3 regions of the Marinobacter arenosus genome follow, and region 3 is predicted to be linked to each of the others. Evidence: predicted binding sites of a transcription regulator. Region 3 holds the regulator's gene; each other region holds the start of a gene.
The links. The regulator LexA, encoded in region 3, represses DNA repair genes until DNA is damaged. The targets are predictions, from matches to a motif close to CTGTNTNNNNANACAG.

Region 1 (4,185 bases), 770 kb from region 3:
GAGGCAGGTGTGGCACGGGGTAACCGTCTAATGGCGGCTTCATCATACCGGAAGCCGTGAAGCACACCAAAGAGCGAATAGTAACATGTCATCTGAAAACGCCGAATTACGAAAAGTCGGTCTCAAAGTTACTCTGCCGAGAGTCAAGATCTTCAACATTCTTGAGAACGCCGACGAGCACCACCTGAGTGCCGAAGATGTCTACAAGAAGCTCCTGGAGCAGGGGGATGACGTGGGGCTGGCGACCGTTTACCGGGTGTTGACCCAGTTCGAAGCCGCGGGCCTGGTGCTGCGCCACAACTTCGAGGGTGGTCACGCGGTCTTCGAAATGGCGGGCGATGATCATCATGACCACATGGTTTGCACCCAGACCGGTGAAGTCATTGAGTTCGTTGACGAAATCATCGAAGAGCGCCAGAAAAAGATTGCCGAGGAGCGTGGCTATGAGATCGTTGATCACAGTCTGATCCTCTACGTAAAACCGGTGAAGTCATAAAACAAAAAAGGGGCGGGTGAATCACCCGCCCAACAGCTCTCAGGATCGAGAGGGGTAGAGGTTCGATGGACTGCTTCAGTGGTGCGTGGCCTGCCCTTTGGAAAACATTTCCTGGGCGTGGGCGATGGTATGCTCGGTCATGTCGACGCCGCCTAGCATGCGTGCCACTTCACTGATCCTTCCTTGATCATCCAGTGTTTCAATCTTCGAGAACGTTGCGTCTTTTTCGGTGAACTTGCTGACGAACAGGTGTTGATGGCACTGCGCCGCCACTTGCGGCAGGTGCGTTACGCACAGTACCTGGCCGTTCTCACCCAGGGCTCGTAACAGGCGGCCGACCACTTCGGCGGTGCCGCCGCCAATACCGACGTCCACTTCGTCAAAGACCAGGGTCGGTGTGGTTGAGGTCTGGGCCACCACGACCTGAATAGCGAGGCTGATCCGGGACAGTTCGCCGCCGGAGGCGACCTTGGCCAGCGGCCGGGCTGGCTGGCCCGGGTTGGCGCTGACCAGGAACTCGATGTCCTGCTCACCGTGCGGCGCTGGCTCATTCCTGGCATTGCGGTTCAGGTGTGTCACGAACTGCACCGATGGCATGCTCAACTGCGCCAGCTCCTCGGCAATACGCTGGTCCAGCTCTACGGCCGCCCGCTCCCGGGCTTCCGTCAGCTGTCCGGCGAGTTCGTCAAACACGGCGCGCTGTTTTTCCAGTTCCGCTTCCAGTTGTTCCAGGCTTCCGGCGCCGCCGTCCAGTTCGGCCAATTCCGCGGACAGTCTCTGATGCAGTTCTGGCAGGTCTTCCGGGTTAATTCGATGCTTGCGGGCCATCTGAAAAATGGCGCTCAAGCGTTCTTCCACTTGCGCCAGTCGTTCCGGATCGGCTTCGTAGTCATCCACGAAGCGGCGAAGGTTGTCGCCCGCCTCGCTGATCTGGATCTGGGCTTCGTTCAGCATCTGAATGGTGTCGGCCAACGCCGGGACCTCGACGGGTAACTGCTCCAGTTGCTGCAACGCCTGACGTACCAGGTCGGCCGCACTGGTTTCCTCTTCGGTGCAAAGCAGGGCGGCCTGGTGGCTGCTGTGCAGCACGGCGTCGGCCTGGCTCAATTGCGCCTGTTCCTGTTCCAGTTGTTCCTGTTCGCCGTCCTCCAGGGCCAGTCGGTCCAGTTCCTCCACCTGGTAACGCATCAGTTGCAGCTTGGCTTCGGTTTCGTCGGCATTCTGCTGGCGTTCGCTGAGTCGCTGGCGAGTCTGGTGCCAGGTCTTCCAGGCGGCATGGGTGTTGGCGGCCAGGGTTTCAACGCCGGCAAACTCGTCCAGCAGTTTGCGGTGGGTTTCCTTGCGAAGCAGGGACTGATGCTGATGCTGGCTGTGAATGTCCATTAGCAGGCCACCGAGGTCCTTCAGGTGGGCAAGCGGGCAGGGTTGGCCATTTATGTAAGCGCGGGAGCGGCCATCTTTGCTGATCACACGGCGGAGGATGCAGTCGCTGTCGTCATCCAGTTCGTGGTCTTCCAGCCATTGGGCGGCCTCGGGAATGTTGGCGACGTCGAAGGTGGCGGTAATGTCGGCACGCTTGGCGCCGTGGCGAACGGCCCCGGCGTCAGCCCGGCCGCCCATGGCGAGCCCGAGGGCGTCCAGGACAATGGATTTGCCGGCACCGGTCTCACCGGTCAGGGCCGTCATGCCTTTGCTGAACTGGAGTTCCACCCGTTCGGCGATGGCGTAATTGGAAACCGTAAGCTGTGTGAGCATGCAGAAAACCTCCGCGTCCTTCGAAATGCTGCGCTGACCCACCCGGTCCGGGATCTGGTCGACTACTGTGATTTCATACAGTGACTGTGAATATATACAGGGTTTTTCCGGTTTGCAAATTCCCGGGCGTGAATTTGTGCCGGATTAATCGCCGGGGTGGTTGAAACCTGCAAGCTGGGCCCCATATCCGTTCGCAACTACAGTTTTCCGGCTCGCTGCGGTCGGAAGTCACGTTGAATCGGCCGTATCAGACATCGGCCGCCGGATAGTTAGCAGGAGTGGTCATGAGCACTGACGAAAACCGCAACGAACAGGTAGAAGACGAGCTGAAGGAAGCAACCGAAGCGGCTGCCGAGGAAGCGCAGGCAAACGATGAGGTTGCAGAGGGCGAAGATTCCGAAGTCGAGGCGCTGCGGGCTCAGGTCAAGGAGGCGCAGGAGCAGATGTTGCGCGCCCAGGCCGAGATGCAGAACGTCCGTCGGCGTGCCGAGATCGACGTCGAAAAAGCGCACAAGTTTGCGCTCGAGAAGTTCGTGAAGGAGTTGCTGCCTGTTGCGGACAGCCTGGAAAAGGCCGTCGAAAGTACTGAGGCCAACGAGAACACCGGTGAGGTGGTTGCTTCCATCCGCGAAGGTGTGGAAATGACCCTCAGCCTGTTCATGAGCAGTCTTGGCAAATTCAACGTTGAGCAGCTCAACCCGGTAGGCGAACCGTTCGACCCCCAGCAGCACGAAGCTATGTCCATGGTGCCGGCGCCTGATGCCGAGCCCAACAGCGTTGTGGCGGTGGTTCAGAAGGGTTACCTGCTGAACGGCCGTGTTGTGCGTCCGGCCATGGTGGTTGTCGCCAAGGCAGAGGATTCGCCAAAAATTGATGAGCAGGCTTGAAAAGCCGATTAAAGCGCCAATATAGCCAGTAAATGGCGAGAGCCGGGGCAGTTGTCTCCGGGAAAGCATTCAGAAGAATTGGAGTGACTCAATGAGCAAGATTATCGGTATCGACCTGGGAACCACGAACTCCTGTGTTGCCATCATGGATGGCGACAAGGTCAAGGTTATTGAAAACGCCGAGGGTGATCGCACCACGCCGTCCATCATCGCGTACACCGACGATGGCGAAACCCTGGTAGGTCAGTCTGCGAAACGTCAGGCGGTGACCAACCCGAACAACACCCTGTACGCCATCAAGCGTCTGATCGGCCGTCGCTTCGAAGACGACGTTGTTCAGAAAGACATCAAGATGGTGCCGTACAAGATCACCAAGGCCGATAATGGCGATGCCTGGGTTGAGGTGAAGGGCGAGAAGATGGCGCCGCCGCAGGTGTCTGCAGAAGTTCTGAAGAAAATGAAGAAAACTGCAGAAGACTACCTGGGCGAGAAGGTGACCGAGGCGGTTATCACTGTGCCGGCTTACTTCAACGACAGCCAGCGTCAGGCCACCAAGGACGCCGGCAAGATCGCCGGTCTGGAAGTGAAGCGGATCATCAACGAGCCGACCGCGGCGGCCCTGGCCTATGGCCTGGACAAGAAGAGCGGCGACCGCACGGTAGCGGTTTATGACCTCGGTGGTGGCACCTTCGACCTGTCCATCATTGAAATTGCCGATGTCGATGGCGAGCACCAGTTCGAAGTACTGGCCACCAACGGTGACACTTTCCTGGGTGGTGAAGACTTCGACCTGAAGATCATCGAGTTCCTGGCCGACCAGTTCAAGAAAGACAGCGGTATCGACCTGCGCGGTGACTCATTGGCCATGCAGCGTCTGAAGGAAGCCGGCGAGAAGGCCAAGATCGAGCTTTCCAGCAGCCAGCAGACCGACGTGAATCTGCCGTACATCACGGCCGATGCCAGTGGTCCGAAGCACATGAACGTCAAGCTGACCCGTGCCAAGCTCGAGTCACTGGTAGAAGATCTGGTCCAGCGCAGCCTCGAGCC
Region 2 (4,185 bases), on a different contig from region 3:
GGCCGAACTGGGTATAGCCACGGAAATGCCCTCAAACTGCATCAGCGTGTCGGCAAGTGTCTGTTCGATCGCCGCTTTGTTCAGACCTTTTTCTTTGATGACCTCATCATTCAGATACAGGTAGGGTTGGAAGAACGCCTCTATGAGTTCCTCACCAATGCCAAACTGCTTCTTCAGGGCCTCAATGGCCGGTGTCTTGTCGAGCGCCTCGACATCGAAATAGTTGGCACCGGACACACCAAGTTCATTGAGATGGCCGGGGACTTCGGGCTGTCCGTGGTCGGCCGAAAGCACCACCAATGTGTCCTCAAGGCCAACGTGCTCATCAACAACGTTGAGCAGGTTAGCCAGGGTACGATCCAGGCGAGCCATATTGTCCTCGGTTTCCAGGCTGGACGCGCCGAAAACGTGACCGACATAGTCGGTTGAGGAAAAGCTGACCGCCAGGAAATCCGGTACCTCGTCCTGCCCCAACCCCTCGGCTTTCATCAACGTGGTTGCAAAATCGAGGGTTAATTCGTCACCGGCCGGGCTGAGCGTCAGGCGCGTCGTCATATACTTGTCGTCGGCTGTGCCCCAGGCGTGCGGGAAGGTACGCCCGAAACCCGGAAAATCGGTTTCGAAATCCTGATCATCAGACCCACCAAACTGGTAAGCATTCGGCTCCAGGAGCAGCTCCCAGGCCTGGTCCGCGTATTTGCCAGCGGGCTTGCCCGCGTTCCAGTCCGTCACCCATTGCGGGTACTCGTCATAATAATACGTGCTGGTAACAAACTCCCCGGTGGCCTTGGAGAACCAGAAGGCTTTCCCGGTCTGCCCAGCCAGGGTCACTGCGCCCCGATCTTTCACGGAGACGCCGAAGATCTTCGACCGCCCATTGAAGTGAATCGCCAATTCATCACTGAACGTCGACGTGAGGATGGCGGTTGGTGACCGGCCATCCACCTTGGCTGCCTTCTGGGTCGGATCGATTTCAGTCTGTTTATCCACATCAGCACCGGCTGTCAGCAACCGATAACGTGCATCTTCGATGTTGTAGATCAGTCGTCCCAACTCACGGTCAAACCAGACGTTTCCGATCATCCCATGGCGTGCAGGTACGGTGCCCGTAGCCAGGGATGTGTGACCAACGACGGTCTCCGTGTTGGCATGCCGGTAGTTGGCGTTGGAATAGGTGATTCCGTTGTTCCAGAGGCGCTTGAAGCCACCGTCTCCCAGGACGGACGCGTAACGCTCTGGCAAATCGGCCCGCAGTGCATCCACGGTAATTTGCAGAATCAGTTTTGGATGACCACCACCTTCAGGTTCTGCAGAGCCCGCTGCGCCGGGTGTCAGAGCGGCAATCAGGAAGGCAATCGCGAACGTGAGCGGCAGACACGCCCGCCTTGTCAGAACGTGGTTCAGGAAGGAGAGGTACAGCGTCGTCATGAGAGCGCCCCGATTTGGTTGAATGTCCTTATTAACCAAACAATCTCCACCACGGCTCCCCGTTGCTACGGAGTCACTGCCCGGATTGTGTTATCTCGGTATAACACAGCCCCGGTTATTTTCAAGCTGATGGCATTCCCGGCAAGACAGGGACGTCAAAACGAAAGGAATCGAAAATCGGAGGGCTGGGAAGGGGGCATGGGCAGCAGGAAAGGCGTCCTGCTGCCCATTACTGGATGGACCGTTCAGTTAAAGCAGTTCGCCATTTGCTTCAGCCGGGGCTTCCTCGGCCTTCTCTTTTTTCTCCGGCTTCGGCATCAACTTGTCACGGACCTTGGCTTCAATTTCAGTGGCCAGGTCCAGGTTCTCTTCCAGGAACTTGCAGGCGTTGGCCTTGCCCTGGCCAATCTTGTCGCCGTTGTAGGCGTACCAGGCACCGGATTTGTCCACGAAGCCTTCTTTCACGCCCATGTCCAGAACCTCGGCCATGTGGTAGATGCCCTTGCCGTACATGATCTGGAACTCGGCCTGGCGGAACGGCGGCGCCACCTTGTTCTTGACCACTTTCACGCGGGTTTCGTTGCCCACCACCTCGTCGCCTTCTTTCACCGAGCCGATACGGCGGATGTCCAGACGCACGGAGGAATAGAACTTCAGCGCATTACCGCCAGTGGTGGTTTCCGGGCTGCCAAACATCACACCAATCTTCATCCGGATCTGGTTGATGAAGATCATCAGGCAATTGGCGTGTTTGACGTTACCGGTCAGCTTACGCAGCGCCTGAGACATCAAACGCGCCTGAAGGCCTACGTGACTGTCGCCCATTTCGCCTTCGATTTCCGCTTTTGGTGTCAGGGCTGCGACGGAGTCCACGATGATCACGTCAACGGCGTTGGAGCGAACCAGCATATCGGCGATTTCCAGTGCCTGTTCGCCGGTATCCGGCTGGGACACCAGCAGGTCGTCGACATTTACGCCCAGCTTTTCAGCGTAAACGGGATCAAGTGCGTGCTCCGCGTCCACAAAGGCACAGGTTTTTCCCTGCTTCTGGGCTTCAGCGATGACCTGAAGGGTCAGCGTGGTTTTACCGGAACTTTCCGGGCCGTAGATCTCACAGATTCGCCCATAGGGAAGACCGCCAATACCCAGGGCAACGTCGAGCCCGAGAGAACCGGTGGATACCGCAGGAATGGCTTCACGGGGCTGATCGCCCATTTTCATGACGGCGCCCTTGCCGAACTGGCGCTCGATCTGACCCAGTGCTGCGCTTAGTGCTTTCTTGCGGTTGTCTTCCATCAGTGCAAACCCTCTGTCGCCGTAGCCACCGGTCGTCACTTAACGCCGGTCGCAGAATTTTGGAGCGGGAACTTGTACAGCAGATACAGCAAATTCCCTGTATATTTGAACAGTATTAAAACATAACCCGATGAGGAGACCAACCCCCTCTTTCACGAAACTGACGGGAGGCGTCCGCCAGCCCCATCGGATGCCATTCAGGAGGCGCCGAGAAAATCACTGACCCCCTGCAACGCAAAGAGCACCGCCTGGCGACGAACCTCGTCCCGGTCACCTGGAAAATGGGCTACCACGGCTTCCGTGGATGCCGGGCCCCGGCCCCAGGCAAACCACACCGTGCCCACCGGCTTATCTTCGCTGCCACCGCCCGGCCCCGCGACACCACTGATGGCCACGGCCACATCCGCACCGGTCACCGCCAGCGCACCGGCAACCATTTCCCGAACCACCGGTTCACTGACGGCACCGTGGTCAGCCAGCGATTGACCGCTTACGCCCAGCAACCCTTCCTTGGCATCGTTGCTGTACGTTACCAGGCCTCCCAACACATACGCGGAGGAACCCGCCCTGTCCGTCAACACCTTGGCAACCCAACCTCCGGTGCAGCTCTCGGCCGTGACAATCGTACGTCCCTGACGCTCCAGCAGTTTGCCAAGGCGGGCACCCGCCTCGGACAATTCCTGATCACTGGCGCTCATAATGATCTCCTTCGTTTCATCCGGGGCGTTATTTTCTTACAATTCACGCCTTCATCCAAAGCAAGGCAATCCGGACCGTCCATGTCAGCAGCCCAGACCGATCTCTCCAAGCACACCCCCATGATGCAGCAGTATCTGAAGATCAAGGGGCAGCACCCCAACGAGCTGGTGTTCTACCGCATGGGGGATTTCTACGAGCTGTTTTACGAAGACGCCAAGAAAGCCGCTGAGCTGATGGACATCACATTGACCGCTCGCGGGCAGTCCGGCGGCAACCCGATCCCCATGGCGGGCATCCCGTTCCATTCATCTGAGGGATACATTGCCCGGCTGGTGCGGGCGGGTCAATCCATCGCCATCTGCGAACAGATTGGCGATCCGGCCACCAGTAAAGGCCCGGTCGATCGCCAGGTGGTTCGAATTGTCACGCCGGGCACACTCAGTGACGATGCCTATCTGGAGGACCGTCGCGACAATCTTCTGGTGGCCATTTACAGCCATCGCGAACAATTCGGCTTTGCTTCGCTGGATATTTCCAGTGGCCGCTTTGCGGTCTCTGAACTGGACGACCTGGAAGCCCTGCAGGGCGAACTCCAGCGCGTGCGTCCGGCGGAAATCCTGATCAGCGAGGACTTCCCTTACGAAGAGGTGCTGGAGGGTTACACCGGCATTCGCCGCCAGGGCCCCTGGCTGTTCGAATCCGATACGGCACGCCGGGTCATCACACACCAGCTGCAGGTGCGGGACCTGACCGGGTTCGGCT
Region 3 (4,185 bases):
ATGTTCATGGGTCATTCCTCCTCTGAATTCCTGTTGGGATCGGGCGTTCCGGAATCCGGTTCCAGGCGGCCCAGTTTGAAGTCCAGCGCTGCCTGGACGAATTGTCCGAAAATACGGCGATGTCCTCCATGGTATAGCAGATATTCCGGGTGCCACTGCACGCCCATCAGCCATTGATCGTGGGTATTCTCGATGGCCTGGACAAACAGGTCGTTATCGACGGCGACCACTTTCAGGTTTCGTCCCAGCCGTTTGATGGCCTGACTGTGAATTCGATTGGCGCCGATCATGGACGACTGCATGATGCGGCCAAGCCTGCTGGTCTTCACCACCCTGACCGTCTGCATGGGCAGGAGTAGCGGGCGGTGCCGGGTGTGCACCCGAAAAGGTGTCACATTCTGGCACAGGGAGCCCCCGTGGAACACGTTGATAAACTGGGCCCCTCGGCAGATTCCCAGCACTGGAATTCCGATCCGCTCCGCTTCCTCAAGCAGTCGCTGATCGGTGGCATCCCGTTTGCGATCGTAATTTGCCGTGACCTGCGGTTGCTGGCCATAGCGCTCCGGGTGGACATGGGTTCCCCCGGAAAGCACAAGGCCGTCCAGCAGGGAAACGTCGGTCCGTGACCCGGGCCGGATATAATGGGTTCGGGCACCCTGCATCCTGATGCCCAGGCTGATGAGGCGGTGTGCTGTCCCCTTCCTTGCCGGGCCGCTGATGCCGATGGTCAGTCCCGGAAGTTCCTGTTCGGGTTCCCTGAATTCAGACATAACCCCTACTTTGTAGCCAGTCGGCGGATGTATCGAGCCAGCTGTGGGTTAGGTTGTGCAGGCTGATTCTGTTCCCTTCCCGGAACAACGCCCGGAGCTCGGCCAGCTCGCTGGCATTGGATGCAATCTGCTCGAGAATGACCCAGTCGTTCCAGACGCTGGAAAAATGCCACGAGGGGTTATCAATGTCACAGTCGGGCAACCGGTAATGCAGGGTGGGGCGGCTCTTGATCCTCGGATCATCGACATACTGTCCCAGAAGGCCGGCATCGAGATGGGCAAACAGGGGCAGCAGATCCAGGGCCCGGTTACGGGTCGGATTGTATTCCAGGTAATCCCGCATCAGCGTTTCCTGATCCGGGGCGTAATCATCCTTCATGAGTATATCGGTGTACCGACTGCTCCACGGCTCGATGTACGTGGTGAATTTCCGGCTGATGTCCAACTGATGACGGGATTTGAGCCACTCGTACAGGGCGGCAAAGGCCTGGAGATAGCGAACCAGGGTATCAGGGGCCAAATCCGGGAGTTCCGGATTCAACTGGAGTCCGAAGGCATAGTAGATGGCTTCGCGGCTCCCGAGCGCGCCTTCCTCCCGCAACATGTCCGTGAGTGCTTCTATCCGGGGGAGTTCGGAGAACGGAATGGGCGGGCTGATGATCTCAAGTGGGACAATGCGTTCCGCTGCCGCATCGATCACTTCCATGGCCTGACCTCCCAGTTCCCGTATCGAGTCGGGCAGCCGGTCATCGGCAAGATCGAGATCCTTGATCGGGTCCGAGTCGAGCTCAACGGTAAAAGCGCCCAGATCGGTATCCAGTTTGGTGACATAGCGGGAATGCAGGTCGGGCTCGGTCTCCAGAAAACGAGCCATGAAGTTCACCAGGGTTTCGTAACCCAGGCCGGAAAGTTCGATTTCAATTCCAACGCGGCGTTCTTTGCCGTCGTTGGTCCGAAGGATGTCCGGCATCTTGCAGCCACTCGATTGGCTCATAGTTCTCCCTAACACGCAAATTTCAGGTGTTATCACCATACCACACTCCCTGAGGGTGGCATGGTTAAGCCATTGACAGAAAAAAAGCTCTGGGGCTTTACACTGGATAAAACACTGTATATAGTCATTTTACTGTATATAAAAACAGGGCTGGCCGGGCGGGTTCTCCGGCCGGCCCCCGGGATCCCCCTGATGGAGTGGCTCAATGAAGCTGACAGCAAGGCAATCTCAGGTACTGGACATAATCCGGCGCTATCTCGATGAGACGGGTTATCCGCCCACACGAGCGGAAATCGCCGCGGAGCTTGGGTTTCGGTCTGCCAATGCGGCGGAAGAGCATCTGCGTGCGCTAGCCCGCAAAGGTGCCATCGAAATGGTCCCCGGTGCCAGCCGCGGCATTCGCTTGCCTGAGGCGGAGGAAGATCTCGGGTTGCCCGTGATTGGCCAGGTAGCGGCCGGTAGCCCCATTCTTGCCCAGGAACACATCGAAGATCATGTCACCCTCCAGCCCAGTTTCTTCTCGCCGTCAGCGGACTATCTTCTGCGGGTGCGGGGCATGAGCATGAAAGATATCGGCATTCTGGATGGTGATCTGTTGGCCGTGCACCGTACCCAGGACGTCCACAACGGCCAGGTGGTTGTGGCCCGGGTTGGCGAGGAAGAAGTAACGGTCAAGCGGTTCCGCAAGGAAGGGTCAAAGGTGTACCTGATCGCAGAGAACGAGGAGTTCGACCCGATCGAGGTGGACCTTACCGAGCAGCAGCTGTTTATCGAAGGCTTGGGAGTGGGTGTGATCCGTCGGTCAGATCTTCACTGATCGGCTGAGTTGCCACAGACAGTATGAGAGCAGGTGAACCATGGAACAATTAAGCTTCAATCAGAATCTGGCTTATCAGCAAGGTGCGATGTCCTACGCGGTACCGCCGTCTGCGGCTCCAGAGAGGCGTTCCGTGATTCGTGCCCGTCGCAGGTCTGATGCCAGCGATGCGGCAGTGGCTGGCAACGTCACGGAGATCATTCTGCCGGAAGGCCAGGTCGAGAATTTCCAGTTGCTGCTGCCGATGCTGACGCAATTAAATCAGGAAAAGCGCTGGCTTGCCTGGATCGATCCACCCCAGGCGCTCGTCAGTAAGTGGCAGAAGATGCACGGCATTGTCGCCGGTGAGTTGCTGGTTCTTCGATCGACCGGCGACCATTCCGCACAGGAACTGGCGGAGATGGCACTGAGTGCAGGAACCTGCCACGCGGTTGTGATGTGGACGCGCAAGCTCGGCCATTCGGCCTTTCAGGCCCTCCAGCGGGCCTCTGCCAATGGCAACAGCCATGGTGTCGTTCTTCGCCAGCGTTGAGTCCAGGGAGCGTCACGCTTTGTCGTGACGTGATTCAGGCCTTCGGTGCCCCTCGCCCCCGGGGCTTGTTGATCAGTGGAGGGTGTAGGAAGGCTGGGGGTCGACTGCGTCCAGATCCTCATCCTCCCAATCGATGTCATGCGCGACATTTCCCACCGCCTCGATACCAGCGGCAATCATGGCCTTGGCCACATTCATATCGCGGTCTTCCATCATTTCCCGGGCTTCTTCGGAGAACGAGATTTTCACAAGAGGCGCGCTGTCGTCGTCGATACGACGCAGGGCATAATCGCCATTGCTCAATTGTACAATTTCAAAAAACGATGGTGACATTCGGTAAACCTTTCAATTAGTGAGATCTGGAAGGGTGTGGTGATCGGTTACCACTCACTGTGTTGCTCTTCCAGATCGTCGGCAAAATTTTTCATTGCGCTCAGCGTGCGGCGGAGCGCCTGGGCTGAACGGTCGGGCCCGGTATCGGCAGAAATCGCAATAATGTTCTCTGCACTGACCGATTTTCGGGTCGCCGGAGGCCGGCTCTGGGACATTTCCAGCTGGTCCAGATGGTTCCACCAGCTGCCCGACGCCTTTTCCAGTTCCCGCAGCCGGGCGATGTCTCCAGGGTGCTCTCCCACCAGCGAAGCCAGTTCCTCCAGGGTTGCTGGCTCTTCGTTCCGCTTCTGATATAAGCGGGCAATCATGACCAGCAGCAACTGTCTGGATCGGAGCAGGAGCTCAATCGTTCCTTGAATGGCCGCCTCGCGCCCCAATGCCAGCTCTGCTTCGTTGGCGGGACGATCTCCTGTAGCCACGGAATCATTGTCAAGCTGACTCAGAAGTGTTCGCGCAAGGAACAGTTTCTGTGAAACCAGTGAATGCCATTGCGAGGCCATGAGGTACCTGCGATCACGGAGCGGTCGTTTCAACCCGGAAAGTTAATTGCCAAGCATAACATTTTTAGCCCTAGGTTTCTTCCCCTCTCTGGGCGCTTTTCATTTCACAAGAAAATACAAACATTCACTTGAAACGGGCGTTTGAATTTGGCAAAAAGGCGCTCCGGTTTTGCCTGCTG

Region 1: recN (DNA repair protein RecN) is a predicted target of LexA. The motif match lies at 2,336-2,351, and genes of this name have one in related genera.
Region 2: recA (recombinase RecA) is a predicted target of LexA. The motif match lies at 2,822-2,837, and genes of this name have one in related genera.

The regions. Positions count from the first base shown of each region.
Region 1 is NZ_JAHVAO010000001.1:1,783,952-1,788,136, reverse strand. It holds gene fur (ferric iron uptake transcriptional regulator) at 86-496, shown strand; gene recN (DNA repair protein RecN) at 572-2,251, opposite strand; gene grpE (nucleotide exchange factor GrpE) at 2,536-3,138, shown strand; gene dnaK (molecular chaperone DnaK) at 3,230-4,185, shown strand, end outside.
Region 2 is NZ_JAHVAO010000003.1:190,050-194,234, forward strand. It holds gene KXD86_RS16850 (alkaline phosphatase family protein) at 1-1,428, opposite strand, end outside; gene recA (recombinase RecA) at 1,678-2,724, opposite strand; gene KXD86_RS16860 (CinA family protein) at 2,922-3,422, opposite strand; gene mutS (DNA mismatch repair protein MutS) at 3,504-4,185, shown strand, end outside.
Region 3 is NZ_JAHVAO010000001.1:1,017,044-1,021,228, reverse strand. It holds gene KXD86_RS04675 (SIMPL domain-containing protein) at 1-8, opposite strand, end outside; gene KXD86_RS04670 (gamma-glutamyl-gamma-aminobutyrate hydrolase family protein) at 12-770, opposite strand; gene KXD86_RS04665 (amidoligase family protein) at 763-1,764, opposite strand; gene lexA (transcriptional repressor LexA) at 1,970-2,581, shown strand; gene KXD86_RS04655 (cell division inhibitor SulA) at 2,622-3,113, shown strand; gene KXD86_RS04650 (hypothetical protein) at 3,186-3,446, opposite strand; gene KXD86_RS04645 (hypothetical protein) at 3,494-3,925, opposite strand.